DNA from 3 places in the Bradyrhizobium sp. USDA 4486 genome. Region 1 is predicted to be linked to each of the others. Evidence: predicted binding sites of a transcription regulator. Region 1 holds the regulator's gene; each other region holds the start of a gene.
The links. Region 1 encodes PhoB, which activates phosphate uptake and scavenging genes when phosphate is short. Its sites were predicted from a motif close to TGTCATNNANCTGTCAT; they were not measured.
Positions count from the first base shown of each region.

Region 1 (9,747 bases):
CGCCGAAGGTCGAACCATGCGAGCCGGGGCCCATGCCAGCCGCCGCCTCCGCGGTCGCCAGCACTGCGCCAATCGGGAAGCCGCCGCCGAGCGCTTTCGCCAGCGACATCACGTCAGGCGTGACGCCGGTGCGCCGATGCGCGAACAGATCGCCGGTGCGGCCCATTCCGGTCTGCACCTCGTCGAACGCGAGCAGCAGGCCCTTCTCGTCGCAGAGCTGGCGCAACGCCTTGAGGAAGGCGGGCGGCGACGAACGCACGCCGCCCTCACCCTGGATCGGCTCGATCAGGATGCCGGCGGTCTGCGGACCGATCGCCTTCTTTACGGCCTCGATGTCGCCATGCGGCACCTGGTCGAAACCGTCCATCGGCGGGCCGAAACCTTCGAGATATTTTGCAGCTCCCGTCGCAGCCAGCGTTGCCAGCGTGCGGCCGTGGAAGGCGCCTTCGAAGGTGATGATGCGGTAGCGCTCGGGATGACCCTTGGAGAAGTGATGATGGCGGACCAGCTTGATCACGCCCTCCAGCGCCTCGGCGCCGGAATTGCAGAAGAAAACGAAATCCGCAAAGCTCTCGCTGCATAGGCGCGCGGCGAGCTTCTCGCCATCGGGGCTCTGGAACAGGTTCGACATGTGCCAGAGCTTCGTCGCCTGCTCCTGCAGCGCCTTGACCAGCGCGGGATGAGCATGGCCGAGCGCATTCACCGCGACGCCCGATGTGAAGTCGAGATAGCGCTCGCCGTTGGTCGCGATCAGCCAGCAGCCTTCGCCGCGCTCGAAACCGAGGTCGGCCCTGGCGAAAACGGGGAGCAAATGCGGCGCGGCGCTGTTGGTCATGACGATCACTTGGATGTTGCGGACGGCCTGAGTGCGTTGCGCAACGCACCATTGACCGGCCCGGAAAACGAAACGTGCCGCCTTTTAAGGGCGGCACGCACGACTATCTTATGCTTGGTGAGACGGGTGTCAATGCCGCCCGAAAAGCCCCAGGAAACGCTGAATCCGTAGTCTTGCGGTGCCGATTTTGCGGGATTTTTCACCACGGAACATGTGGAAGCGAGTCGGCGGACTCTTGCGCGCGAGTCACGCCATATTGTAGCGTTTGGACTGTCAGATACGACATCTCGTGCAGCAGTTCTGATCCCAAGAGTCCTCATGTACCGGCGTAAACGTTCGGGCGCACCTTGTGTGCCCGGCGAGCCTTAAGGGATTCTGGCGGCACGGGTTTTTCAAGGCTTAGGCATTCGCTGTGAGGCCCCAGGATGGCTGGCCGGCAGCGAGGGAAAGGGTGCAATGACGGTTTTGACCTGGTCCGATGATCGCGTCGAGCAGCTGAAGAAGCTCTGGGAGGCCGGACTTTCGGCCAGCCAGATCGCGGCCGAGCTCGGCAATGTGACCCGCAATGCCGTGATCGGCAAAGTGCACAGGCTCGGCCTGTCCGGCCGCGCCAAGAGCCCCTCGTCGGCCGCGCCCCGGCCGCGCAAGGCGCGTCCCGCGCAGCACATGATGCGCGTGAGCCGCCCGATCTCGCGCGGCAACACCGCGCTGGCGCAGGCCTTCGAGGTCGAGGTGGAGGCCGAGCCGGTCACCTACGACAACGTGGTGCCGATGAGCCAGCGGCTGTCGCTCCTGGAGCTGAACGAGGCGACCTGCCACTGGCCGGTCGGCGATCCATCGAGCCCGGATTTCTTCTTCTGCGGCGGCAAGGCGCTCTCCGGCCTGCCCTATTGCGCGCAGCACTCGCGCGTCGCCTACCAGCCGGCGGCGGATCGCCGCCGCGCGCCCGCGAAGCCGGGCACGCGCTGAGCACTGCTTCAACGACATCGTCCCGGCACGCGGCCGGGACGATCCGAAGCAAAAAAGCGCGCCGCTCGGCACGCTTTTATTTTGCTCGCTTGCAGCCGTTCTTACGTCTGCTCCGCTTTCGCGAAGCGATCGTCCAGCGCGTAGCCGGCGCCGCGGACGGTGCGGATCGGGTCCTGCTCGCGGCCGAGATTGAGCAGCTTGCGCAGACGGCCGATATGCACGTCGACGGTGCGTTCGTCGATGTAGATGTCGCGGCCCCAGACGCTGTCGAGCAGCTGCTCGCGCGAGAACACGCGGCCGGGGTGCTCGAGGAAGAACTCCAGCAGGCGATATTCGGTCGGACCGAGATCGATCGGCCGGCCCGAGCGCGCGACGCGACGCTTGTCGCGGTCGAGCTCGATGTCGCCATAGGCGAGCACGGTTGCGAGCCGCTCCGGGCTCGCGCGCCGCAAGAGGCCCTTCACGCGCGCCAGCAGCTCCGGCACGGAGAACGGCTTGACGATGTAATCGTCGGCGCCGGTCGCAAGACCCCGCACCCGCTCGCTCTCCTCGCCGCGCGCGGTCAGCATGATGATCGGAAGCTGCTTGGTCTCCGGGCGGGTGCGCAGCCGTCGGCACAGCTCGATGCCGGAGAGGCCCGGCAGCATCCAGTCGAGCACGATCAGGTCGGGGATGTGCTCCTTGAGACGGGTGTCGGCGTCGTCACCGCGCATCACCGTCTCGACGTCATAGCCATCGCCTTCGAGGTTGTAGCGAAGCAGCTCGGTGAGAGCTTCCTCGTCTTCAACCACCATAATGCGCGCGCCCATGGTGTCGTCGCTCCTTGACTCTTCAGCTATTCGGGATCGTCGTGGCAAAGGTCGTCATGTCACCCTTCGGCCGCTTGTCGGTGATCGCCTGGCCCTCGATCATGTAGAACACGGTCTCGGCGATGTTGGTGGCATGGTCACCGATGCGCTCGATGTTCTTGGCGCAGAACATCAGGTGAATGCAGAACGAGATGTTGCGCGGATCCTCCATCATATAGGTGAGAAGCTCGCGGAACAGAGAGGTGCAGATGGCGTCGACTTCCTCGTCGCCCTTCCACACCGCCATCGCCGCCGGCAGGTCGTGCGCGGCATAGGCGTCCAGCACCGACTTGACCTGCTGCTGCACGAGGTCGGTCATGTGCTCGAGGCCGCGGAACAGCTTCAGCGGATGAAAGTCCGTCTCCAGCGCCGCGACGCGCTTGCCCATGTTCTTGGCGAGATCGCCGATGCGCTCGAGATCGGTGGCGACGCGCATGGCGCCGACGATCTCGCGCAGGTCCACCGCCATCGGCTGGCGGCGGGCGATGGTGAGCACGGCGCGCTCCTCGATCTTCTTCTGGAGCGCGTCGATCTCGGCGTCGGTCGCGACCACGCGCTGGCCGAGCACGACGTCGCGACGGATCAGCGCGTCGACGGAATCGACGATCATGCGCTCGGCGAGGCCGCCCATCTCGGCGACCAGGCGGGTGAGCTCCTGGAGGTCGGTGTCGAAGGCCTTTGCGGTATGTTCAGAACCCATATCCCGTCTCCTCAGCCGAACCGGCCGGTGATGTAATCCTGCGTGCGCCGATCGCTCGGCGAAGTGAATATCTTGCTGGTATCGTCGAACTCGATCAACTCGCCGAGATACATGAAGGCGGTCTTGTCGGAGACGCGGGCCGCCTGCTGCATGTTGTGGGTGACGATCGCGATCGTGTAGTTCTCGGACAGCTCCTGGATCAGCTCTTCGACCTTGGCGGTCGAGATCGGGTCGAGCGCCGAGCAGGGCTCGTCGAACAGGATCACCTCGGGCCGCACCGCGACGGTGCGGGCGATGCAGAGGCGCTGCTGCTGGCCGCCGGAGAGCGAGAGGCCGGACGCATTGAGCTTGTCCTTGACCTCGTTCCACAGCGCGCCGCCGCGCAGCGCCTTCTCGACGCGGTCGTCCATCTCGGACTTCGAGATCTTCTCATAGAGACGGATGCCAAACGCGATGTTCTCGTAGATCGTCATCGGGAACGGCGTCGGCTTCTGGAACACCATGCCGACGCGGGCGCGCAGCAGGTTGAGGTCCAGCTTGGGGTCGAGGATGTTGGTCTGGTCGAGCATCAGCTGGCCGGTGGCGCGCTGGCCCGGGTAGAGGTCGTACATCCGGTTGAAGATGCGCAGTAGGGTCGACTTGCCGCAGCCCGACGGGCCGATGAACGCCGTGACGCGATTGGTGCCGAGCGTCAGGTTGATGTTCTTCAGCGCGTGGTGCTCGCCGTAATAGAAGTTGAGGTTGCGCACCGTCACCTTGGCCGGGGCCTCGGGCAGCGGCTGCGAGCCGTGCTGAACGGGCGTACTGACGGTAACTGACATATCGCTCATTTTGCGGTCCTCTCGGCGCTCAGGATGCGCGCGCCAATGTTCAGGGCAAGCACGGTCAACGTGATCAGCAGGGCGCCGCTCCAGGCGAGCTGCTTCCAGTAGGCATAGGGGCTCTGCACGAAGTTGTTGATGGTCACCGGCAGGTTGGCCATCGTCTTGTTCAGGCTCAGGCTGAAGAACTGGTTCGACAGCGCGGTGAAGAGCAGCGGCGCGGTCTCGCCGGCGACGCGGGCGGTGGCCAGCATCACGCCGGTGATGAGGCCCGAGCGCGCCGCGCGATAGGCGATGCGCTTGATCACCAGCGAGCGCGGCAGACCGAGCGCGGAGGCAGCCTCGCGCAATGCGTTCGGCACCAGCAGCAGCATGTCCTCGGTCGTGCGCAGCACCACCGGAATGACGATCACGGCGAGCGCGAGGCAGCCGGCGATGGCCGAGAAGCCGCGCATCGGCACCACGACCGCGCCGTAGATGAACAGGCCGATGATGATCGAGGGCGCCGACAGCAGGATGTCGTTGATGAAACGGATCACCGAGGTCAGCTTGTCGTTGCGGCCGTACTCGGCGAGATAGGTGCCCGCGAACAGGCCGAGCGGCGCGCCGATGCCGACGCCGAGCGCGGTCATGATCAGCGAGCCGACGATGGCGTTGAGGAGGCCGCCCTCGGTCGAGCCGGGCGGCGGGGTGTTTTCGGTGAAGACCTGGAGGTTGAGCCCGGTCAGGCCGTTGTAGAGCAGCGTCAGCAGGATCAGCGCGAGCCAGGTGACGCCGAAGGCGGCGGCGGCAAGGCAGAGCGCACGGATGACGATGTCCATGCGGCGGCGGCGTGCGTAAATCGGGTTCATGTTACTTCCCCGCCTTCTTTTCGAGACGCAGCAGCATCAGGCGCGCGGCGGCGAGCACGAAGAACGTGAGCACGAACAGCAGGAGGCCGAGAAGGATCAGGCCGGACTGGTGCAGGCCGTCGCTTTCGGCGAACTCGGACGCGATCGCCGCCGAGATCGTGGTGCCCGGGGCGAAGATCGACGAGGAGATGCGGAACGAGTTGCCGATGATGAAGGTCACCGCCATGGTCTCGCCGAGCGCGCGGCCGAGCGCCAGCATGACGCCGCCGATGACGCCGACGCGGGTGTAGGGGATCACCACGCTGCGGACGACTTCCCAGGTGGTGCAGCCGACGCCGTAGGCCGCTTCCTTCAGCACCGGCGGCACCGTCTTGAACACGTCGACCGAGATCGAGGTGATGAAGGGCAGCACCATGATGGCGAGGATCAGCGAGGCATTGAACAGGCTGAGATAGGACGGGGGACCGGCGAAGATCGCGCCGAGCACGGGGATGCCGTCGGAGATCTTGATCATGAACGGCTGGTAGGTGTTGGCCAGGAACGGGCCCAGCACGAAGAAGCCCCACATGCCGTAGATGATCGAGGGGATGCCGGCGAGCAGCTCGATTGCCATGCCGATCGGGCGGCGCGCCCATTGCGGGCACAGCTCGGTGAGGAAGATGGCGATGCCGAGACCGACCGGAATGGCGATCAGCATCGCGATGAACGAGGTGACGAGCGTGCCGTAGATCGGGCCGAGCGCGCCGAGCACGGGGGGATCTGCCGACGGCGCCCAGCGCTGCGTCCACAGGAACGAGAGGCCGTATTCCTTCATCGCCGGGAAGGCACCGACGATCAGCGAAACGATGATGCCGCCGAGGATCAGCAGCACGGAGATCGCGCTGAGCCGCGTGATCCAGTAGAAGGTGAGGTCACCGAGCTTGAACGCGCTCAACGCCTTGGCGCGATCGTACGGTCCGGCGGCATCAACTACATTGCTCTCGACAGCCATCTCTGCCACGCCGATCCCCTGTACCTGTTTATATACGCTTGTTGTCGGTGCTGCGCTCCGGATGCAGCGCGAGGCCGATCCGGAGCGGACGTCTTTGAGGTCCCGGCAATCGAGAGCGCCTTAGCTCTTAATGTCGGCCGACCAGGTCTTCTCGATCAGCTTCACGACGCTCTCGGGCATCGGGATGTAGTCGAGCTCCTCGGCGGCCTTGGCGCCGTTCTTGAACGCCCAGGTGAAGAATTTGATGGCTTCCTTCGACGCCGCCTTATCCGCCGGCTCCTTGTGCATCAGGATGAAGGTCGCCGCGGTGATCGGCCAGGACTTGTCGCCGGGCTGGTCGGTCAGGATGACGTAGTAGCCGGGAGCCTTGGCCCAGTCGGCGTTGGAAGCAGCCGCCTGGAAGGCTTCGACGGTCGGCTGAACCGTCTTGCCGGCCTTGTTGATTAGGGCGGTGTAGGTCAGCTTGTTCTGCTTGGCATAGGCGTACTCGACATAGCCGATCGAGTTCTTGGTCTGGCTGATGTTGCCCGACACGCCTTCGTTGCCCTTGGCGCCGACGCCGACCGGCCACTCGACCGCGGTGCCCTCACCGACCTTGCTCTTCCAGTCCGCGCTGGCCTTGGAGAGATAGTTGGTGAAGTTGAAGGTGGTGCCCGAGCCGTCCGAGCGGCGGACCACGGTGATGGCATCCGACGGCAGCTTCACGTTCGGATTGAGCTTCTTGATCGCGGCGTCGTCCCACTTGGTGATCTTGCCGAGATAGATGTTGGCAAGGGTCTCACCGTCGAACACCAGCTCGCCGGCCTTGACGCCCTCGATATTGACGACGGGAACGATCGCGCCCATCACCATCGGCCACTGGACGAGGCCGTCCTTCTCGAGCTGCTCTGCCTTGAGCGGCGCGTCGCTGGCGCCGAAGGTCACGGTCTTGGCCTGGATCTGCTTGATGCCGCCGCCCGAGCCGATCGACTGATAGTTCAGACCGTTGCCGGTCTCCTTCTTGTAGGCGTCAGCCCATTTCGAATAGATCGGGAACGGGAAGGTCGCACCGGCACCCGTGATGTCGGCAGCAAAGGCTGCCGTCGTCGTTGCGGCGACCAAGCCAGCAGCGACGATAGTTTTGATGAAATTCATGCTGGTCTCCATACAGGGGAACGAAGCGCCATCCGCGCCCGATCGCGCTCCCCGCGCCGCCCCTTTAGGAGCGGTCGGCTGTGCTTTTACGAAGGTTTCGTGACAGTTGGATGACACCACCAAGCGACTGGAATCGCTTTGATTTCAGCTCTGTGTCAGGTTCTTCACCTGAGGAAAACAGGCGGTGAAGGTGGCGCCCTGCCGGGGCACACTTTCGATCAAAAGCCGCCCGCGATGACGGTTAAGAATATGTTTGACCAGCGATAATCCGAGCCCGGTCCCGCCCTGCGAGCGGCTGTCGCCGACGTCGACCCGGTAGAACCGCTCGGTCAGGCGCGGCAGGTGCTCGGGCGCGATGCCGGGACCGAAATCGCGCACAAGGACCCGGATTTCCTGGGTTCCATCCGTGTCTGCCGGAACCGTCAGCGACACGATGACCCGGCCGCCCGAGGCGCCGTATTTGAGCGCGTTCTCGATCAGGTTCTCGAACAGGCGCAGCAGCTCCTCGCGATCGCCCGCGATCATGACGGGGGTCTCCGGCAGATGGGTCTCGACCTCGACCTGGCGCTCCCGCGCCAGCGGCTCCAGCCCGTCGGCGACCTGGAAGATGATCGGCAGCAGGTCGACCAGCGTGTCGGGCCGCACATGGGCCGACAATTCGACCCGCGACAGCGAGAGCAGATCGTCGATCAGGCGCGCCATGCGGGTGGCTTGGTTGTGCATGATGCCGAGAAAGCGCTCGCGTGCTTTCGGATCGTCCTTGGCCTGGCCCTGCAGCGTGTCGATGAAGCCGGACAGCGCGGCCAGCGGCGTGCGCAGCTCATGGCTGGCATTGGCGACGAAGTCGGCGCGCATCTCCTCGACCCGGCGCAGCGGCGTCTGGTCGTGGAAGGTCATCAGCATGCATTTGTCGGCGCCGCCGAAGGTGGTCGGAACCGGCACCGGGGTGATGATCAGCTCCATCCAGCGGTCGACCGGAACGTGGTCGAGGTAGGTGGCGCGCCGTGGCTCGGTGGTCGCGATCGACTCGCGCAGCGCGGTGATGATCTCCGGCGAGCGCAGCGCGAACTGGGCGAGCTCGTTCTTGCGCAGCGCCGGCGCGAGCTGGGCGGCTGCGGCATTGAGATGGATGACGCGGCCGGCGCGGTCGAGCAGCACCGCCGGATCCGGCATGCCGGCGACCACCGCGGCCACCGCCGCGCTTTCGACCGGGTTGACGCGGCGGGTGTCGTCGCGCGAGGCGGCGTTGTCGTGCAGCCGCCAGGGGATCAGCGCCGCAGCCGCGATGCAGAGGAATACTGTCGCGGCGCGGATCACGGACAATTCGCCGAGCGAGACCACGACCGACAGCGCCAGCGCCGCGGCGATCAGGATGACGGTGGAATGGCGCAGCCGGTCGGACCAGGGCTGCGCGGAGGGAGACGATGGGGCGTCGATCGCCATCGGTGCGGGCTTCTCCTAAGGACTCGACGCCGTTCAGGCGCCGCTGTCGCTGCGCTCTCTCACATAGGCGGCTTCGCGCGCCGGGCCGGGGTCGAGCTTGAGCGCCGCCTGCTGCAAACGCTTCGATCGTGCGCCGATTATGACTTCGCGAAACGTCAGCAAGATTACAGATATGACGAAGGGGGACAGATAATAGAGGACGCGGAACAGAAGCATGCCGCCGAGGAGTTCCTCGCGGTCCATCTGCCAGAGGCCGACCAGCATGGCGGCGTCGAACACGCCGAGGCCGCCGGGCGAGTGGCTGGCAAAGCCGAGCAAGGTCGCCGAGACGAAGATCACGGCGACCACGACGAATCCGAGATTGGGCTCGTCCGGGACCAGCACGTACATCGCGAGCGCACAGAAGCCGAGATCGACGATGCCGATCGCGATCTGGAGCAGCGTCAGCGGGCCGCCCGGCAGCACCACGGTCCAGGGACCGCGGCCGACCACCCGCGGCTGGGTCCAGACCCAGACCACATAGGCGACGAGGGCCACGATGATCATCATGGCCAGCGTCCGGTTCAACCAGGCCGGAAGCTGGTCGATCGAGGCGGCAGCCTCCGGATGATAGGAAATGCCGAGGCCGAGCACGGCGGCGTTGCCGAGCCAGAAGGTCAGGCCGGCGAGAAAGCAGATTTTTGCGACGTCGATCGCGTTCAGCCCGTAGGCCGAGTAGATGCGGTAGCGCACTGCGCCGCCGGTGAAGACGCTGGCGCCGACATTGTGCCCGATCGAATAGCTAGTGAAGGCGGCGAGCGCGTTGACGCGATAGGGCACGTGGGAATGACCGATCGCGCGCACCGCGAACAGGTCGTAGAAGGTCAGGGTGAAATAGCCGGCGGCGACGAACAGGGCGGCCATGGCGATCTGGCTCGGCTCGGTGCTTTTGATCGCCTCGAGGACCTCGTTGAAGTCGATGCCGCGCAACATGTGGTAGAGCACATAGCAAGCGATGCCGATGACCGCGACGCTGATCACAACTCCAAGTTTGTGCAGGATTTGCTTCTGGCGCAGAAACGACATCGCCCTGCGTATGGCTTCCAGCATCTAGACCTCGAACAACGCTTCAGCGGCCGGGGTGGCCGGCGAACAGGCGGACGACGCACTGGCACT
Region 1 covers NZ_JBSRZV010000001.1:6,833,154-6,842,900, reverse strand. Annotated here, with positions in the region: gene ACVWY3_RS32270 (acetylornithine transaminase) at 1-835, opposite strand, end outside; gene ACVWY3_RS32265 (GcrA family cell cycle regulator) at 1,292-1,804, shown strand; gene phoB (phosphate regulon transcriptional regulator PhoB) at 1,906-2,613, opposite strand; gene phoU (phosphate signaling complex protein PhoU) at 2,636-3,352, opposite strand; gene pstB (phosphate ABC transporter ATP-binding protein PstB) at 3,364-4,182, opposite strand; gene pstA (phosphate ABC transporter permease PstA) at 4,179-5,024, opposite strand; gene pstC (phosphate ABC transporter permease subunit PstC) at 5,026-6,015, opposite strand; gene pstS (phosphate ABC transporter substrate-binding protein PstS) at 6,136-7,149, opposite strand; gene ACVWY3_RS32230 (ATP-binding protein) at 7,294-8,592, opposite strand; gene ACVWY3_RS32225 (UPF0104 family protein) at 8,626-9,681, opposite strand.

Region 2 (9,747 bases), 6.0 Mb from region 1:
CTACCAGAACGCGCCGCAGCTGCAAAACCCCGACAATGACGCACAGTCGATGGCGCAGTTCCTGAACTCGGCCGGTTTCGAGGTAGTTGCCGCGACCGACCTGACCCAGAACGACATGCTTCGCGTGGTCCAGGACTTCTCCGCCAAGGTGTCCGCGCGCGGCCCGAACACGGTGGCGATGGTCTATTACGCCGGCCACGGCGTGCAGCTCGCCGGCGAGAACTATCTCGTGCCCGTCGATGCCAAGGTCTCCAGCCCCACCGAGCTCGTCAACAATTCGGTGCGTCTGGTCGACGTGATGTCGACGCTGGAGTCGATCCCGAGCCGCATGCGCATCGTCATCCTCGATGCCTGCCGCAACAACCCCTTCCCCTCCGTCAACGACGCCGGCCGGGGCCTTGCCATCGTCGATGCACCGAACGGATCGATCGTCGGCTATTCGACCGCGCCGGGCGCCGAAGCGCTCGACGGCACCAATGGCCACAGCCCCTATACCCAGGCTTTCCTGAACATCGCCCGCGAGCCCAACGTGCCAATCGAGCAACTGTTCAAGCGCGTGCGCCTGCAGGTGAACCAGACCACCAGTGGCGCTCAGATCCCCTGGGAGAGCTCCTCGCTGACGTCTGACTTCACCTTCTTCGGCGACACCGCTGTTGCCGCCAACCGCGCGCCGGTGAATGCGCCTGTGGTGCAGATGGCCTCCAACCTGCCGAGCCGCTCGACGCGCCAGGCCTATGACTATGTCGTGTCCGAGGGACGGCCGGAGTACTATCAGGAGTTCATCCAGATGTATCCGCACGACCCGCTGTGCGACCACATCCGCTGGCTGCTCTCGAACCTCCTGCTCTCGCAGGCCTGGCACAAGGCGGTGCTGGCGAACTCGCCGCTCGGCTACCAGAGTTTCTACGACAGCTACGGCAATAGCCCCTATGGCTCGTCCGCATTGAAGCTCGCAGCGCAGCCGAAGCAGATCCCGCTGATGCAGGCGACCAAGTTCCTCGCGCCGCAGAACATTGCCCCGACATTCAAGGTCGGCAATCTCGGCGAGCCCAAATACATGCCGCTGATGCAGGGCAATGGCGGTGCGCAAGCGAACGGCAATTTGCCGGTCGTGCAGAAGCCGGTCGACAGCAATGTGATCGGCAAGCTCGGCAATGGCGGCCAGATCGTCAACCTGCCCGCCGGCAGCAACCAGCCGAACGGCGCGCCGTCACAGAATCCGGGCAAGATCGTCACCCTGCCTGTGCCGACCAACACGACCGGCAATAGTGGCGGTACCAGCAAGATCGTCACCCTGCCTGCGACCAACAACCAAAATGGCAGCACTAATGCCGGCACCAACAATGCCAACCCCGGCAAGATCGTGAGCATACCGGTCAATGTCGGCAAGGGCGGCTCGACGATCGAGACGAAGCCAATCGTCCAGACGCAGACCAACCCGATCCACATCAACAACGGCAACACCGCGATCGTGAAGCTCAACAACAATCCGGTGAACAAGGTGCAGGCGCAGAACAACCAGCAGAACAGCAACCGCCCGCAATTCAACACGACCAACCGCATGATCAACAATGGCGGCAACAACTTCCGCCAGTCGATGAATCAGGCGCCAAGCATGAACAATGTCGGAAACAATCGCCGCGGCGGCTTCATGCACTGATCGCACGGACAGCGCACACACGACAAAGGGGCAGAGCGGCAACGCTCTGCCCTCTTCATGTCGGGGAACACGGGTTCTCGCAGCCCTTGCAGACTTGGAAGAGGTCGTCATGACCGGGCTTGTCCCGGGCATCCACGTTCTTCGTGCCGTCAGGAAAGGCGTGGATGGCCGGGTCAAGCCCGGACAAGCCCGGCCATGACGCCGTGGACGCAATCAGCGTGCCCAACACTCATCTCATATGCGATTGCTTCCCGACGGGAAGAGGTGGATCACGTCGAATAGAGGATCAAGCCACCAGCTCGGCGAACAGATCCGCATCGACATTGCCGCCGGAGAGAACGATGACGACGTTCTTGCCGGCGACATCGAGGCGACCCGCCAGCAGCGCGGCAAGACCCACCGCGCCGCCCGGCTCGACCACGAGCTTCAGCTCGCGATAGGCAAAGCCGACGGCCGCGCCGACTTCCTTGTCCGACGCAGTGACGCCGCGCGCGAGCAGCTTGCTGTTGATCGCGAAGGTCATCTCGCCCGGCATCAGCGCCATCAGAGCGTCGCAGATGGTACGGCCCGCGGGTGGATGCGGCTCGCGATGGCCGGCGGTGAGCGAGATGCCGTGATCGTCGAAGGCCTCGGGCTCGGCCACCACGATCTCGGCCTGCGGATAGCGCGCCTTCACGGCGGTTGCGACGCCTGCGATGAGGCCGCCGCCGGAGGCCGGCGCGACCACGATGTCGGGGGCAACGCCGAGCGCCGCCATGTCCTCCGCGATCTCGCGGCCGGCGGTGCCCTGACCTGCGATCACGAAGGGATCGTCATAGGGTTTGACCAAGGTCGCGCCGCGCTTCTCGGCGATGCCGCGCGAGATGGCCTCGCGGTCGTCCTTGTCGCGGTCGTACAGCACGACCTCGGCGCCGTAGGACTTGGTGCGCTCGCGCTTCGACAGCGGGGCGTCTGCCGGCATCACGATGGTCGCCTGCATGTCGAGGATTTTTGCCGCCGCCGCCACGCCCTGGGCATGGTTGCCGGAGGAGAACGCGACCACGCCGCCGGCGCGCTTGTCCTGCGGGATCGAGAACACCTTGTTGAAGGCGCCGCGGAACTTGAAAGAGCCGGTGCGCTGGAGCATCTCCGGCTTCAGGAACACCTTGGCACCGACGCGCTCGTTGAGCACGGGAAAGGACAACAGCGGGGTGCGGATGGCGAAGGGCGCGATCACGCGCGCTGCGGCATCGATGTCGGCAGGGCCGATCGGGAGGAGCTGTTCGGTCATGTCGGAACTTTATCGCGGCCAATGAGCCCCGGGCAAGACACCTCCGCGCGAGGGACCCGCACCCTCAGGCAACGAAGCGTGCCGTCTCCGTCCCGTTCCGGTCTGACAGCACCGCGCCGACCGCCTGGATGCTGTCGATGAACACCCGGGCCGAGGCCTCCCAGGTGTAGTTGGCAGCGAACTCGACGCAGTCCTGCCGGGAGATGCCGAGCGCCGCAAAACAGGCGCTGCGCAGGTCGTGATCGAGCGCGCCGACCGGCGCATCGCCGATCACGTCGCGCGGGCCCTTCACCGGAAAGGCCGCAACCGGCAGGCCGCTTGCGAGCGCCTCCAGCAGGACAAGACCGAACGTGTCGGTCTTGCTCGGAAACACGAACACGTCGGCCGCGGCATAGATCTCCGCCAGTGCCTCGCCGTGCTTCTCCCCGAGGAAAATCGCATCGGGATAGGCGTCTTCCAGCGAGGCGCGCGCCGGGCCGTCGCCGACGACGACCTTGGTGCCGGGAAGGTCGAGCTCCAGGAAGGCTTCGAGATTCTTCTCCACCGCGACGCGGCCGACCGAGAGGAACACCGGCGCGGGCAGGCAGAGGTCGATGGCGCGCGGATGGAACAAGTGCGTGTCGACGCCGCGCGGCCACAGCACGACATTGTCGAAACCGCGCTCGGTCAATTCGCACGCGAGCGCCGGCGTGGCCGCCATCACGGCGCGGCTCGGCGCATGAAAGCGGCGCAGCGCCCGCCAGATCAGCGAGCCCGGCACCGGCACGCGGGCGCGGACATATTCGGGAAAACGGGTGTGGAAGCTGGTCGTGAACGGCAGTTTACGCTGGCGACAATAGCGGCGGACCATCAAGCCGATCGGCCCTTCGGTCGCGATATGGATGCTGTCGGGGCGTGCCTCCTCGATCAGCTTGGCGATCCGCGCCGGTCGCGGCATCGCGAGCCGCACGTCGCGATAGCTCGGCATTGCGAAGGTGCGGAACGATTGCGGCGTCAGGAATGTAAACTCGACGCCAAGACCTTTGACGCAAAGACCTTCGACGTTAAGACCTTCGACGTTAAGCCCTTTGGCGGCCTCTGCGAGCTTGGTCAGCGTCCGAACCACACCGTTGACTTGCGGGTGCCAGGCGTCGGTCGCGACCAGGATGCGCATCAAGCCGCCTCTGTTACGCAGCTCTGGCTGCCACCTGCGGAACCTGCGCCGGCTTCCGCAGCTGGTCGGCCCAGGTGATGATCTCGAAATGGCCGTCGTCGTGCTCGACCAGCGCGGTGCAGCTCTCGACCCAGTCGCCGCAATTCATGTAGCGGATGCCAGCCTCGTCGCGGATCACGGCGTAGTGGATATGGCCGCAGATCACGCCGTCGGCGTCATGGCGCCGTGCTTCGGCGGAGAGCGCCTGCTCGAACGCGCCGATATAGTTCACCGCGTTCTTGACCTTCTGCTTGGCCCATTGCGACAGCGACCAATACGGCACGCCGAACATGCGGCGGAAGAAGTTGACGAAGCGATTCATCTGGATCGCGAAGTCGTAGGCCTTGTCGCCGAGATGGGCGAGCCAGCGCGCGTTCTGCACCACGAGGTCGAAGATGTCGCCGTGGATGACGAGGTAACGCTTGCCGTCCACGCCGGTGTGGACGGTGTTCTCGACGACGTCGATGCCGCCGAAATGCGTGCCGTAATAGTTGCGCAGGAACTCGTCGTGATTGCCGGGCACGTAGATGATCTTGGCGCCCTTGCGCGCCTTGCGCAGCAGCTTCTGGACGAGATCGTTATGCGATTGCGGCCAGTGCCAGCTCGATTTCAGCGCCCAACCATCGACGATGTCGCCCACGAGATAGATCGTATCGGCATCGTGGTAGCGCAGGAAGTCGAGCAGAAGATCGGCTTGCGAACCGCGGGCTCCGAGATGAACGTCGGAGATGAACAACGTGCGAAAGCGCCGCTCCGGGCTCTCGTCACTCACATCGTAACTTCCCATGCGACCGCCCGTAACAATTTCCCGTGACAGGGGGATGACGACTGAAACTTTGAGGCGCCCTCAGATACGAATCAAACCATGCCTCGCCCTCTCCGCGAATATCAGTCGCATGCGACAATCAGGCGACATGAAGCGGTGGAGATCGCCCGCAAAGCTACGGAACCCCAAAGGCGCTGTTGGTTAACGCCGGGAGCCGCCGCGCCGCACGAGGGCGACGTCAATAGATCTTGTGGAAATGGTGGATCGGCCCGTGGCCGTGGCCGACGCTGAAGCGGTCGGCGGCGGCGATCGCCGCGCTGATCCAGGCCTTGGCGCTCTGCACGGCACGCTCGAGAGCCTCGCCCTTGGCAAGCCCGGCCGCAATCGCCGACGACAGCGAGCAGCCAGTGCCATGGGTATTGCGTGTGACAACGCGCGGCGCGGCAAGTGCGACCGTTTTCCTGGAATCGACGAGATAGTCGATGCTCTCGCTGCCCTCGCCGTGCCCGCCCTTGATCAGCACCGCGCGGCAGCCGAGTGCCAGCAGGCGGCGGCCCTGGCGCTCGATCTCGGCCTCGCTCGCCGCGACCGGCTCTTCGAGCAGCGCGGCGGCTTCCGGCAGGTTGGGCGTGATCAGCGAGGCGAGCGGCATCAGTTTCGTGCGCAGCGCGTCGACGGCTTCGGACGCCAGCAGGCGGTCGCCGGAGGTCGCGACCATCACGGGATCGAGCACGATATGGCCGGGCTTCCACCGCGTCAGCGCGGCCGCGATCGCAGCGATGCTGGCGGCCTGGGCGACCATGCCGATCTTCACCGCGCCGACCTCGAGATCGGAGAACACCGCGTCGATCTGAGCCGTGACGAAATCGGCCGGCACCGCGTGAATGCCGGTGACGCCGCGCGTGTTCTGCGCCGTCAGCGCCGTGATGGCGGAGGCGCCGTAGACGCCGAGCGCAGCAAAGGTCTTCAGGTCCGCCTGGATGCCGGCGCCGCCGCTCGAATCGGAGCCGGCGATGGTGAGCGCGACCGGCGTCGTCATCGCGGGAGACATCTGCTTGATACGGACAGCGCCATGGCCTGTCCTAGCGCGGCCGGAGAACGCCAGCAAGCGTTGCGGGCCGCGGGCAGTCGTGATTCGCTGTGCCGACGGCCCCCCGAATCAGGTGGAGCCGATCCGGCGCGGCATCGGCGCCCCGCAATCGTGCGGGCTTGCAAAATGCAACCGCGCCGTCCCCTTGGTATGGTCTCGCGTTCGGCGTGTGCGTCCATGCGTGAGAGGTTGGGCGGCGGGACCCGTCCAACGGCGCCAGTGAAGCGGGCCGCCGCGGCCCGCGAGGGCGTTGAATGCCAGCTTGGGGGTGGAACCGTGTGGGCCTTTCTCGAACGTATCCTCGACTCCTCGATGTTCGCGGCGCACGGCATCTGCCTGCTGTGGGAACCCGAACTGATCTGGCTCCATGTCGTCTCCGACGCGATCATCGCGGCGGCCTATTTCTCGATCCCGTTTGCCCTTGCCATTCTCGTCACCAAGCGGCGCGACCTCAAATTCGGCTGGGTCTATTGGGCGTTCGCGATCTTCATCATGGCCTGCGGCCTGACGCACGTGCTGGCGATCTACACGCTCTGGGTCCCGGTCTACGGCATCGAGGGCCTCGTCAAGGCGGTCACGGCCGCAGCCTCCATCTTCACTGCCGGCGCGCTCTGGCCGCTGCTGCCGAAGATCCTGACGATCCCCTCTCCGTTCGAGCTGCGGCAGGTCCAGGCCGCGCTCGAGGAGGAGGAGATCAAGACCCGGGACGCAACGCTGCTGCTCAAGCAGGTCAGCGAAGCCCAGCGCGCGATGCGCGAGAGCGTGGTGCGCCTCACCGCGATCGTCGAGACCGCGGTCGACGGCGTCATCCTGTTCGATTCCCAGGACCGCATCCTGCTGTTCAACCCGGCCTGCGAGCGCCTGTTCGGCTACGAGGCCGGCGAGGTGATGAACCGGAATGTCAGCATGCTGATTTCAGGCGCGGACGCGGCGCCCGACCGCCGCGCGAGGCAGTTTGCGACCGGCGGCGAGGCCGTCGGCCTGCGCAAGGATGGCTCGACCTTCCCGATGAACCTGTCGGTCGGCCAAGCCCGGCAGGATGGCGAGTTGATCTTCGTCGGCATCGTCCACGACCTCACCGCGCGCAAGCTGACCGAGCAGCAGCTCCAGCAGGCGCAGAAGATGGAGACGGTCGGTCAGCTCTCCGGCGGCATCGCGCACGACTTCAATAATCTGCTCACCGTCATGATCGGCAACGCCGAGCATCTGAGCGAGCAGCTCAAGGCAAGGCCCGACCTGCGGCGATTTGCCGACGACATCTGCCTGTCGGGCGAACGCGGCGCCGAGCTGACGCAGCGGCTGCTCGCGTTCAGCCGCCGCCAGCTGCTCCAGCCGCAGACGATCGATTGCCGCAACCTGCTCGAGTCCATGTTCAAGCTGCTCAAGCGCACCTTGCGCGAGGACATCGAGATCAGGACCGCCTCCGGGCCCGGCACGATTCTGGCCTTTGCGGACCGCGCCCAGCTCGAATCCGCCGTGCTGAACCTTGCGCTCAACGCGCAGGATGCCATGCCGTCGGGAGGACATCTGACGCTGAGCACGGAGCTGGCTGCGATCGACGAGGACTATCGTGCCCTTCATCCCGAAGTCGCATCCGGCAGCTACGCCATGATCGCGGTCACCGATGACGGCGAAGGCATGACGCCTGACATCATCGAACGCGCCTTCGAGCCGTTCTTCACCACCAAGGAGGTCGGCAAGGGTTCTGGCCTCGGGCTGAGCATGGTCTACGGCTTCGCCAAGCAATCCGACGGCCATGTCTCGATCTACAGCGAGGTGGGCCTGGGGACGACGGTCCGGATCTATTTGCCGCGCGCCGACGCGGGACAATCGCAGGCTGACGTCGCGGATGGCGAGGACGCAGCGCCACGCGGATATGAGACGATCCTGATCGCCGAGGACGATCCGTTCGTCCGCTCCTCCGCCATCCGCCGGGTGGAAGCGCTCGGCTACAGCGTCGTTGCCGCGGTCAACGGCAAGGAGGCGTTGCAGCGGCTGCGCACCGATCCCGGCATCGACTTGCTGTTCACGGACATCGTGATGCCCGGCGGCATGAGCGGCTGGGAACTCGCCGATCAGGCGCGGCGGATTCGCCCAGGTCTTCCGGTCCTGTTCACCTCCGGCTACGCGCTGGAGACCCTGGTCGAGCAGGGCCGCGCGCATACGCAGGCGATCGTGCTGACCAAGCCCTATCGGAAGGCCGAGCTCGCGCAGCGGCTCAGGGACGCATTCGCCGCGGCGTCCGTGATCACGTAGACCCGTCGATCGGAGGCTGCCGAACGTGCTCGGGCCTGCGTGGTTCGAGACGCCCGCTTTGGCGGGCTCCTCACCATGAAGGTCTGATATCTCGCCGCGAAACAGGACCTCATCCTAAGGGCCCGCCGCAGGCGGGCGTCTCGAAGGATGGCCGCGGGCGGCATGTCCCCGCGGCCGACAAGCCCGCTTGCTAATCCCGGCCGCTTTTGGCCTATTAGCCGGAACACTATGCCTTCGGAGTGACTGCAATGGTTCCCTTCTTCGTCCAGATCAAATGCAAGCTCGGCCAGTCCTACACGGTCGCCAATGCGCTCGCCGAAGCCGAGATCGCCTCCGAGATCTATTCCACCGCCGGCCATTACGATTTGCTGGTGAAGTTCTACGTCGACAAGGACACCGACATCGGCCACTTCATCAACGAGAAGGTGCAGGTGCTGCCGGGCATCCAGGACACCCTCACCATCATCACCTTCAAGGCGTTCGGCACGGGCTAGCACGGCGGCGCCAGAGCACGATGCAATTAGGTTCGGCGGGCTGTCTGTAGTGCACCTCTCCCCGTCGGAGGTCGAATTGCTATGGCGCGCAATCGCGCCTCAGCAATCCGGGTGAGGGGCCGCGGCGCTCAGTCCTGAGCCGCATCGATACAACCAAAACTCATCCCACTTTAGCTTGTTGCCTTGCGCTTGGGCGGCGTCGGGCCGTCCACCGGCGGCAGCGATTTGATGTACTCCGCCATCGCCGCGAGATCCTCGTCCGGCAATTGCGAGGTGTTCTTGATCACGCGCGTCATGGCGCCGCCGACGCTGTCGCCGTCGGGCAGTTCGCCGGTCTTGAGGAAATAGGCGATATCCTTCGCGCTCCATTCACCGAGCCGTTTCTGCGTGATGTTGGGCACCCAGCCCTCGCCTTCCGGATTGGGACCGCCGGCAAAGCGCTCGCCCGAGATGATGCCGCCGAGCGCGTTGCGCGGGCTGTGGCACTCGGCGCAATGGCCAAAGCTGTTGACGAGATAGGCGCCGCGATTCCACTGCGGCGATTTGCTGGGGTCGGCGACGAACGGCTTGCCGTCCATGAACAGGAATTTCCAGATACCGATGTTGCGGCGGATGTCGAAGGGAAAGCGAACGTCATGGTCGCGCACCCTGCCTGCAACTGGCGGCAGCGTTTTCAGATAGGCGAAGAGATCGAGCACGTCCTCGCGCCTGGCATGCTGATAGGAGGTGTAGGGAAAGGCGGGAAAGTAATGCTGCCCGCTGGGCGAGACCCCGTGCATCACCGCGTTGACGAAATCGGCCTCTCGCCATTTGCCGATGCCATCGGTCGGATCGGGCGAGATGTTCGGCGCGTAGAACGTTCCGAACGGCGACTTGATCGCGACGCCACCGCCGAGCCTGAGGCGATCGTCCTGGCCGGGAACGGCATGGCAGGACGCGCAGCCGCCGGCGTTGAACATCACCTCGCCATTGGCAAGGTTCGCCACATGGGTCGGCGCGGGGCCCACGGCCGCCACCAC
Region 2 covers NZ_JBSRZV010000001.1:831,276-841,022, reverse strand. Annotated here, with positions in the region: gene ACVWY3_RS04040 (caspase family protein) at 1-1,660, shown strand, start outside; gene ACVWY3_RS04035 (threonine/serine dehydratase) at 1,947-2,930, opposite strand; gene ACVWY3_RS04030 (glycosyltransferase family 4 protein) at 2,995-4,083, opposite strand; gene ACVWY3_RS04025 (UDP-2,3-diacylglucosamine diphosphatase) at 4,097-4,909, opposite strand; gene thiD (bifunctional hydroxymethylpyrimidine kinase/phosphomethylpyrimidine kinase) at 5,127-5,927, opposite strand; gene ACVWY3_RS04015 (PAS domain S-box protein) at 6,255-8,234, shown strand; gene ACVWY3_RS04010 (Lrp/AsnC family transcriptional regulator) at 8,483-8,728, shown strand; gene ACVWY3_RS04005 (c-type cytochrome) at 8,899-9,747, opposite strand, start outside.
Region 2: ACVWY3_RS04025 (UDP-2,3-diacylglucosamine diphosphatase) is a predicted target of PhoB. The motif match lies at 4,933-4,949, and genes of this name have one in related genera.

Region 3 (9,747 bases), 160 kb from region 1:
TACTGGCCGCGTGGCAGCGCCCGATCCAGCTACTCGCGGGCCTTCTCGTCATCGGCTTCGGCGTCTATCAGCTGACGGTGCGGCGCCATCCCCGCGCGCTGGCACGAATTCCGCCGACGCAATTGGGCCTCTGGTCATTTGCCGTCGCCATTGCTCACGGCGCCGCCTTGATGCTCGTGCCGATCTATCTCGGGCTCTGCCAGGCCTTCGAGCTCGATGCAGGCCACCAGGCAGCGGGCGCGCTGATGAAGGCAAGTCTCGGGATGGCGGTACTGGTGTCGCTGGTTCACGTGACCGCCATGGTCAGTGCGGGCGGGTGTCTGGCTTGGCTGGTCTACCGCTATCTGGGACTAAAGTTCGTCTCGCGAAGCTGGTTCAATCTGGATGCAGTCTGGGCCATCAGCCTCGTTCTGGTCGGCGCGGTTGCGCTCGCCCTCAATCTTGCGAGCTGGCGCTGAGGTTCGGACCGTGATCCGGAAAAGTGCGCAGCGGTTTTCAGGAAAGATCGCGCTTTAGCGCGCCAAGGCCCACTCGCCGATGATGCGAAAGCGCGCCTTGACATCATCCTGCTTGAACAGCGCGATGCGATCGACCGTCAGCGGCATATCGAGCTTCAGCGCCGCAAACCGCTCCCGCAGCATCTGCAGGATCGGCCCGCGCCGTTCCGCATCCAGCCGCCCCGTCAGCGTCATGTGGAAGCGGAACTCCTCCATCACGTAGGGGTAGCCCCAGCGGTCGAGATAATCGCGCTGGCGCTCGCTCAGCTTCTCCGGCTTCCGACGCGCGCGGTCTTGCGCGGTCAGGCCGGGGCGGAAGGAATCGAACTTGCGAACGCAATCAGCCGCAAGCTCTTGGAGCGCGTCCACCGGCTCGGCCGGAATGACCGCGATGAAGCCGCTGATGGAATCGACGATCGGGCGGATCGCCGGGATCGGCCGCGGCTTACCGGCGAAGGCCACACAGGCAGCCATGAGATCGGCTTCAGTCTTGCCGGGCGAGAGCGCCATCGGCGCCTTCAGCGTGGCATGAAAGCCGTATTTGCGGGGATCGCTGGTGATGTCGCGCCAGTCCGGCGCGATGCGCAATGCATCCGCCGGAAACGGCAGCTCGTCGCCGGCATAGGCATCGTAGCCGAGCAGCTCGGCCCCGAAGCGGGACAGTGCGTTGTCTCTGCCTGCAGCAAAATAGATCGCGTAGCGAGGGAAACCTGTCATTGCCCGAACATAACCGGTTTATGCCGCAACGACAGCCCCGCGCGGCGTCGCTGCCGCTGCGAGCAGCCGTGTCGCATCGGTGAGATGCACGAGCTTGCCGCCAGAGATCACCGCGATCAGCCGCGGCCGCAGCGGCACGGTGTCGTCGACGAGGATGATGTCGGCGCGGCGGCCTTCTGCAAGCACGCCGCGATCGGTGAGGCCGGTTGCACGCGCAGGTCCCGCCGAAACGAGGCTCCAGGCCTCGGTCAACGGCAACACGCCATCGGCGGCGAGACGGAACGCAGCGAGCAGCTGCGCGGGATAGTAATAGTCCGACGCCAGCACCGAGCAGAGCCCCTTGGCGATCATGTCGGACGCCTTGGTCCAGCCGGTGTGGCTGCCGCCGCGCACGACGTTCGGCGCGCCGTAGACGATGGCATCGCCGTGGCTTGCCGCGGCGCGCGCGGTCTCCTCGTTGATCGGAAACTCCGCGATGTCAGCGCCCAGCTCGCGAAACTCCTGGCGCATCGCCGGCGTTGCGTCGTCATGCGAGAGCATCCGCACTTCGGCGGCACGGGCCGCGGTGGCCAGCCGCGAGACGGAAGCCGGCACCTCAGCCTTGCGTGACATCACGTGTCCGACCAGACGGTCGAACGCCTCGCTCGACAGGCCAGTCCGCTCGACCATGCGGTTGCGCTTGCGCGGATTGGAGATGTCGGCAACGACGCCGTCCATGTGATCGTTGAAGGCGAACAGGTCGATGCGGCCCTCGGCGAGCCACTGGGTCATCTCGGCCTCGGCGTCGAGATTGTAGGTCTCGTGCCTGAGGTGGAAGCGGGTGTCGGCGGCGAATTGCGGACGCTGGCGTTCGATCGCCTCCATCAGGCCGCGGGCATTGTCGGCGCTGCGAAGGCCCGGCTCCCACGAGCAGGTGGTGGCGTGGAACACCGTGGTAATGCCGTTGCTGATCGCCTGGCGATCGCTGTCGGCGAGCGCGACGTCGATCGGGAAGTCGACGCCGGCGCGCGGCATCATCTGCCGCTCGAAGGCATCGCCATGCAGGTCGACGATGCCGGGCAGCACCAGGAGATCGCGCGCATCGATCGCAAGCCGCGCCCGGCCGCGCGAGGCATCGACCTCGGCGATATCAGTTCCAGACACGAGAAGGGACGTCTCGACGAGCTCGGTGCCGATCAGGGCCCGGCCGCCCTCAAGGAAGATGTCTGTCACGCGACCGCGCTTCGTTTGCTGGTTGTGGAATTCGACCGTGCTTCGTATGTCGCGAGGAAATCTTCAATCCCGAGTTTGCGGAAATTAGGCAGCGCCTCACGCAATTTGTCGTGATCCCAATCCCACCACGCCAGCTTTGCGAGCCGTCCGGCGATTTCTTCCGGGAATCGCCGCCGCACGATGCGCGCAGGATTGCCGGCGACGATGGTGTAGGCCGGCACGTCCTTGCTGACAATGGCGCCGGCCGCGATCACCGCGCCGGTGCCGATGTTGCGCCCTGGCAGCACGATGGCGCCATGGCCGATCCAGACGTCATGGCCGATATGGACGTGATGCTGGCGCCGCCAGTCGAAGAACTCGATGTCGTCGCTCTCGCCTTCGAAATAGGCGCTGGAACGATAGGTGAAGTGCGCTTGCGCGGGGCGATGCATCGGATGATTGCCCGGATTGATCCGCGTCATCGCCGCGATCGAGCAGAACTTCCCGATCGTCGTGTAGGTGATCTGGGCGTCGTTCACGACATAGGAGTAATCGCCCATCGCCACTTCATGCAGGATGGTGCGCGCACCGACCTCTGTATAGGCGCCGAGCCTGGTTTCATGCAGCTTTGCGGACGGATCGATGGTCGGTTGAACCGAAAGCTTCTGACCGGCCATGTTACGTCCGTAATGCGAGGGCGGGCACTCCTCTTCGAGCGGCTTGATGACGATGTCATGACGAAGCGATGACAGGGGACGAGCTGTGTAGGATCGCCGCACCGCACTGCGCGTGTCACACAAGTGTCAAGCGCCGGCGTTAGCGGTGGGCTCCAGCTACTCTGGAGCCCTGCATGCTGGTGGTTGAAGGCCTGACGTGCCGCTTCGGCGCAAAAGCCGCGGTGGACGACGCTTCGTTTCAAATTTCCCCCGGCGGCTTCGTCGGCGTGATCGGGCGCTCCGGCGCCGGCAAATCGACCCTGCTGCGGACCATCAACCGTCTCGTCACGCCGACGCAGGGCCGCATCCTGTTCGACGGTCTGGACGTTTCCGCGTTGCGCGGCAAGGAGCTGCGGCAGTGGCGGGCGCGTTCGGCCATGATCTTCCAGCAGTTCAACCTGGTCGGCCGGCTCGATGTGCTGACCAATGTCTTGATGGGGCGCCTCGCCACCATTCCGGCCTGGCGCTCGCTCTCGCAGATCTGGCCCGAGCAGGACAAGGCGCTGGCGATGTCCGCGCTCGAGCAGTTCGACATTGCCTCGCTCGCCGCCCAGCGCGCCGACCAGCTCTCCGGCGGTCAGCAGCAGCGCGTCGCCATCGCCCGCGCCCTGGTGCAGCAGCCCGACATTATCCTCGCCGACGAGCCGATCGCCTCGCTCGACCCGCGCAACACCAAGATCGTGATGGATGCGCTTTTGCGCATCAACAAGCACTTCGGCATCACCGTGCTCTGCAACCTGCATTCGCTCGATCTGGCGCGCACCTACTGCGATCGCCTGATCGGCATGGCAGCGGGCCGCGTTGTGTTCGATGGCGCGCCGTCGGCGCTGACCGACCACGTTGCGCGCGAGCTCTACGATCTCGAAGCCGCCGACGTCATGGGCGGCACCCCTGTCCCTGCGCCCGAGGGCGTTCCGGCGCTTGGAACTGCCGCGGCCGCCTGAGCCGCGCCACCTGTTGAGTTTGCCAGTTTCGCGTCAACCGATTTCCAACGATCAAGAGGGTATCATGATCACTCGCAGATTAGTTCTTGCCGGCGCTGCCGCGCTCGCTTTCGCCTCGTCGGCCTCCGCCGAAGACTGGAAAGCCAAATATCCCGAGCTGACCTTTGCGGTCGTTCCGGCGGAGAACGCCTCCGGCGTCACCGAGCGCTGGACCCCGTTCGTGGAATATCTCTCGAAGCAGCTCGGCGTGAAGGTCACGCTGCGCATCGCCAACGACTACGCGGCCGTGATCGAAGGCCAGCGCGCCGGCAACATCCATATCGCGAGCTACGGCTCGGCCTCGTTCGCCCGCGCTCGCCTCACCGGCGTCAAGACCGACGCCTTCGCCAACGACATCAACGCCGACGGCTCGACCGGCTACTACTCGGTGTTCTTCGTCAAGGCGAGCAGCCCCTTTAAGAAGGTCGACGACCTCAAGGGCAAGAATCTCGGCCTCGTCGACCCGAATTCGACTTCCGGCAACAACGTGCCGCGTTTCGAGCTCGACAAGATGGGTATCGCAGACGCCGACAGCTATTTCAGCAAGGTCGTCTTCACCGGCAGCCACGAGAATGCCATGCTGGCGCTGGCGCAGGGCACGGTTGACGTCGCGGCCAATCAGTGGACCAGCGACGACGACTCCACGCTGGCGCAGATGCTGACCAAGGGCATGCTGAAGAACGCCGACGGCTCGGCGATGAAGAAGGATGATTTCCGCATCATCCACAAGTCGGCGCCGATCATCAACGGCCCCTATGCCTACAACTCGGACCTGCCGGAAGATGCCAAGGCTGCGATCGCCAAGGCGTTCTTCGACGCGCCGGCCAAGGACAAGGCCGCGTTCGAGCGCCTGTCGGATGGCCAGAAGAAGGGGTTTCATCCCGCCACCACCAAGGACTGGGATGGCACGATCGAGCTGATCAAGTTCGTCGATGCGCTGCGTAAGAAGAAGGCGTCCTGAGCTTTCGGGACGAGCCACTTGAGCCGGGTCGACGGACCCGGCTCTTTCTCTTTTTTGACCGATCACCGTTCCTGATCCGATGACCGTCGCGGTTTCGATCCTCCCCGAGCAGCAGCTGGCCGCGCTCAACGCCGCCTATCGCCAGGCGGTTGCGCGCAAGCGGATCCGCCTTCTGTTCGGAGTCGTGATCTTCGCCGCGGCGCTGGTTCTCGCCGGCATCGGCGCCGAGGTGAATTTGCGCACGCTGTTCACCTATTTCGGCAACTTCATCAGCTATTTCGACCGCATCCTCACGCTCGACAATGGCCAGCGGGTCTGGACCGATTTCGGCGAGTGGCTCTGGGGCTGGCGTAAATGGCTGAAGATGCTGCGCGAGACCCTGCTGATCTCCTATGTCGGCACGCTGACCGGCGCGACCTTGGCCTTTGCCCTGAACTTCTTCGCTGCCGAAAACACCTCGCCGTCGTCCTGGCTGCGCTTCGTGGTCCGCCGCCTGCTCGAATTCGCGCGCACTGTGCCCGGCATCGTGTTCGCGCTGGTTTTCGTGATCGCCTTCGGGCTCGGGCCGATGGCCGGCGTGCTCGCGATTGCGATCCACTCCACCGGCGCGCTCGGCAAGCTGTTTTCCGAGATCGTCGAGAATGCCGACATGAAGCCGGTCGAAGGCATCCGCTCGACCGGCGCGGGCTGGCTCGCCTGCATGCGCTTTGCCATCCTGCCGCAGGTCACGGCCGGCTATGCCAGCTACGCGCTGCTGCGTTTCGAGATCAATGTCCGCGAGGCCTCGGTGATGGGGTTCGTCGGTGCCGGCGGCATCGGGCAGGAGCTCGTGGTCGCCATCCGCAAGTTCTACTACTCCGACGTCAGCGCGATCCTCCTGTTCATCATCATCACCGTCTTCATCATCGACATCACCACCGGCTGGCTGCGCGGCCGCCTGTTCGGCAAGGAGGCGCGGACGTGACGCCGCAGGAGGTCGATACGCGCGAGATGCGAGCGCGCTACCCCGAAATGTTCGACCGGCCGGCATCGACGCGGCTCGCGATGCCGGCGATGATCGTTGCGGCGTTCGCGATCCTCATCTACGGCCTCGTCGATCTCGATTTCTCGCCCTCGCGGTTCTTCGCCGGCCTCAGCCAGCTCGGCTGGATCAGCCCGATGATGATCCCGCCGGATCCCGGCTCCTCGCTGCCGGCCTACCTGAAGGCGCTCGGCGAGACGCTCTCGATCGCGCTGCTCGGCACCACGCTCGCCGCATTGTTCGCGCTGCCGGTCAGCCTGTTCGCCGCGCGCAACGTCATCCCCTCGCGGATCCTGCGCTTTCCCGTACGCCGCTTCCTCGATTCGATCCGCGGCGTCGATACGCTGATCTGGGCGCTGGTATGGATCAACGTGGTCGGACTCGGCCCGTTCGCCGGCGTGCTCGCCATCGCCGTGTCGGATTTCGGCGCGTTCGGAAAACTGTTTTCGGAGGCGATCGAAGGCGCCGACCAGAAGCAGGTCGAAGGCATCCGTGCCTCCGGCGGCAGCGCGCTGCACGAGATCCGTTTTGGTCTGTTGCCGCAGGTGCTGCCTGTGATCGCAGGGCAGGTGCTCTACTTCATCGAATCCAACACCCGCTCGGCCACCATCATCGGCATCGTCGGCGCCGGCGGCATCGGCCTCCAGGTCGCCGAGCAGATCCGCGTGTTGGAATGGCAGAAGGTGTCGTTCCTGATCCTGATGATCCTCGTCGCCGTCTCCGCGATCGATTTCATCTCGGGCAAGCTTCGGTTTGCCATTATCGGGCGTAGGGCGGTCGCCTAAGCACAGGTGCCGTAGAGGTGGGCAAAGCGAAGCGTGCCCACCACTTCTCGCGAATCTTGCAAAGATGGTGGGCACGGCGCTGTCGCGCCTTTGCCCACCCTACGGCTCCGGTTTTGCGGAGACAGTCGCTACGACTCCACCAGAAACTCCACCCGCTCGGCCGCAAACCGCGAGTGCTTGGTCACCAGCGGCTTGCCGCCGAGATCATGGTCGGTGGCATCCACCACCAGGATCGGCCGGCCCAGCGGCAGGTCGAGCCGCGCGGCGTCGGTGGCATCGACGATACCCGCGGTGATGCGCGTCGCGCCGCGGCGATAGTCGCGCACGCCGAAATGCTCGAGCAGCTTCGTCATCGAGCGCGTCTCGGCGAACACCTCGCCGGCGCCGGGGAACAGTTCCGCTGACAGCCAGGTGGTGGAGACGCAGATCGGCGTGCGGTCGGCAAGCCGGATCGCCTCGATCCTCACCAGGGGCGCGCCGGCCTTGAGGCCGAGTTCCCGCGCCAGCTCGCGCGTCGCCACGTCATCTGTCGCCTCGATCAGCCGCCCATGCGGTTCGCGGCCCTCGGCGCCGACGATCTCGGAGAAGCGCGTGCGCGAGCGCAAGGGATAAGCGAGCTTCTGCGCCTCGACATAGGTGCCGCTGCCGCGTTCGGCGCGCACGAGGCCGCGCTCGGCGAGCGCCGCGAGCGCGCGCCGCACGGTGTGGCGGTTCACGCGATAGGTTTCGGCGATCTCCATCTCGCCCGGCAATTTGTCGCCGGCCGCAAAGCGGCCGTCGGCAATGCCGCGTTCGATGCCGTCGGCGACGAGGCGCCACAGCGCGACGCCTGAGGAGGCGGTGTCCTGCATACTCATGTCGCCGGAAAGCCTACTCCAGAAATCACACGTTTGTCACGAAACAGTCATGGCGCTTCCGTATCAAGTTGTCTATTATCATAGACAACTTAGATTCGGCAAGTTGTGTCGAAAAGTTCGGTGGATCAGGTGACCCAGCACAACAACCAGCAAGCCCAGCGCCAGGCCGCGATGGCCGTGCTGGCGCATGCGGAGGCGGGCGAGATCGCCGCCCGCCTCCGCGCTATCGCGTTGCCCGATCATCGGGATCTGCGCGCGCCGGAGAACGGCCTCGTGATGCTGCGCGGGCGCGTCGGCGGCGACGGCGCGCCGTTCAATCTCGGCGAAGCCACGGTGTCGCGTGCCGCGGTGCGGCTTGCGAGCGGCGAGGTCGGCTTCGGCTACACGCTCGGACGCGACGGCGACAAGGCGCGGCTGATCGCGTTGTGCGATGCGCTGATGCAGTCGCGCGATTTCGCCGCCGCCGTCGAGCGCGACGTAATCGCGCCGTTGCGCGAGCAGCTTATGGTCGAGCGCAGGCAGGTGGCGGAAGAGACCGCCGCGACGAAGGTTGATTTCTACACCATGGTGCGCGGTGAGGGGTGAGACCATGACCACGATTGCGGAATTGCCGCCGGGGTTCGCCGACAAGGTGTTGTCGGCCCAATCGACCTTTCGCTCGGTGATGGATGCGATGGCGCGGCCGGGCTCGGTCCAGCGCATCGTGCCGATGGCGGGCGCGCCGGGCATGATGATGCGCGGCACGGCCGCGATCGCGCTCACGCTGTTCGATCACGACACGCCGCTCTGGCTCGATGCGCGGTTGGCGGAAAGCTCCGACGTGACGAAGTGGCTGAAGTTCCACACCGGTGCGCCGGTGATCCAGGATAACTCGATTGCGAGCTTCGCGCTGATCGGCGATGGCGTCCTGCTGCCGGCGCTGGAGCGCTTCGCGCTCGGCACCAATGAATATCCGGATCGTTCGACCACGGTGATCATCCAGGTCGAGAGCCTCGATTCCGGCCGCGCCTTCGAGCTGCGCGGCCCCGGTATCGACGGCGTCGCGACGCTCCAGGCCTCGATCAAGCCGACCGATTTATTCGACCGTCTGAAGTTCAACGAGACGCTGTTTCCGCGCGGCATCGACGTGGTGCTGGTCGCCGATGATGCCGTGGTTGCGATCCCGCGCACGACGCGCGTCGCGAACAAGGGAAGCTGAAGCATGTATGTCGCAGTCAAAGGCGGCGAACGCGCCATCGAGAACGCCCATCGCCTGCTCGCAAATGCCAGGCGCGGCGATCAAAGCGTTCCGGAGGTCACTCTCGACCAGATCTCGGAGCAGCTCGGCCTTGCCGTCGATCGCGTCATGAGCGAGGGCTCGCTCTATGACCGCGAACTCGCGGCGCTCGCGATCAAGCAGGCGCGCGGCGACCTGATCGAGGCGATCTTCCTGGTTCGCGCCTTCCGCGCCACCCTGCCGCGCTTCGGTGTCAGCGAGCCGGTCGACACCGGCGCGATGCGCGTTCAGCGGCGGGTGTCCTCGACCTTCAAGGATATCCCCGGCGGCCAGATCTTAGGTCCGACTTTCGATTATACGCATCGCCTGCTAGATCCTGCGCTTGCCGAAGGCTTCGTGCCGGAGCCGCCCGCGACGGCCGAAGCCTCGAGCGCGGCAACGCCGCGCGTGACCGACATTCTCGGCCGCGACGGATTGATCGAATCCTCGCCGCCGGCCGAAGAAGGCGCTACCGTCGGCGATCTCACCCGCGAGCCGCTGAACTTTCCGGCGGATCGCGATTTGCGTCTGCAAAACCTCGCGCGCGGTGACGAAGGCTTCCTGCTCGCGATGGGCTACTCGACCCAGCGCGGCTATGGCCGCAACCATCCCTTCGCCGGCGAGATCCGCTTCGGCGAGGTCGAGGTCGAATTCTTCGCCGAGGAGGTCGGCTTCGCGGTGCCGCTCGGCTCCATCGAGCTCACCGAGTGCCAGATGGTCAACCAGTTCAAGGGCTCGGCGACCGAAGCGCCGTGCTTCACCCG
Region 3 covers NZ_JBSRZV010000001.1:6,997,227-7,006,973, forward strand. Annotated here, with positions in the region: gene ACVWY3_RS32990 (hypothetical protein) at 1-458, shown strand, start outside; gene ACVWY3_RS32995 (DUF1045 domain-containing protein) at 513-1,214, opposite strand; gene ACVWY3_RS33000 (alpha-D-ribose 1-methylphosphonate 5-triphosphate diphosphatase) at 1,233-2,426, opposite strand; gene ACVWY3_RS33005 (transferase hexapeptide repeat family protein) at 2,423-3,082, opposite strand; gene phnC (phosphonate ABC transporter ATP-binding protein) at 3,256-4,065, shown strand; gene phnD (phosphonate ABC transporter substrate-binding protein) at 4,130-5,065, shown strand; gene phnE (phosphonate ABC transporter, permease protein PhnE) at 5,145-6,029, shown strand; gene phnE (phosphonate ABC transporter, permease protein PhnE) at 6,077-6,871, shown strand; gene phnF (phosphonate metabolism transcriptional regulator PhnF) at 7,000-7,728, opposite strand; gene phnG (phosphonate C-P lyase system protein PhnG) at 7,849-8,313, shown strand; gene phnH (phosphonate C-P lyase system protein PhnH) at 8,318-8,926, shown strand; gene ACVWY3_RS33045 (carbon-phosphorus lyase complex subunit PhnI) at 8,930-9,747, shown strand, end outside.
Region 3: phnF (phosphonate metabolism transcriptional regulator PhnF) is a predicted target of PhoB. The motif match lies at 7,763-7,779, and genes of this name have one in related genera.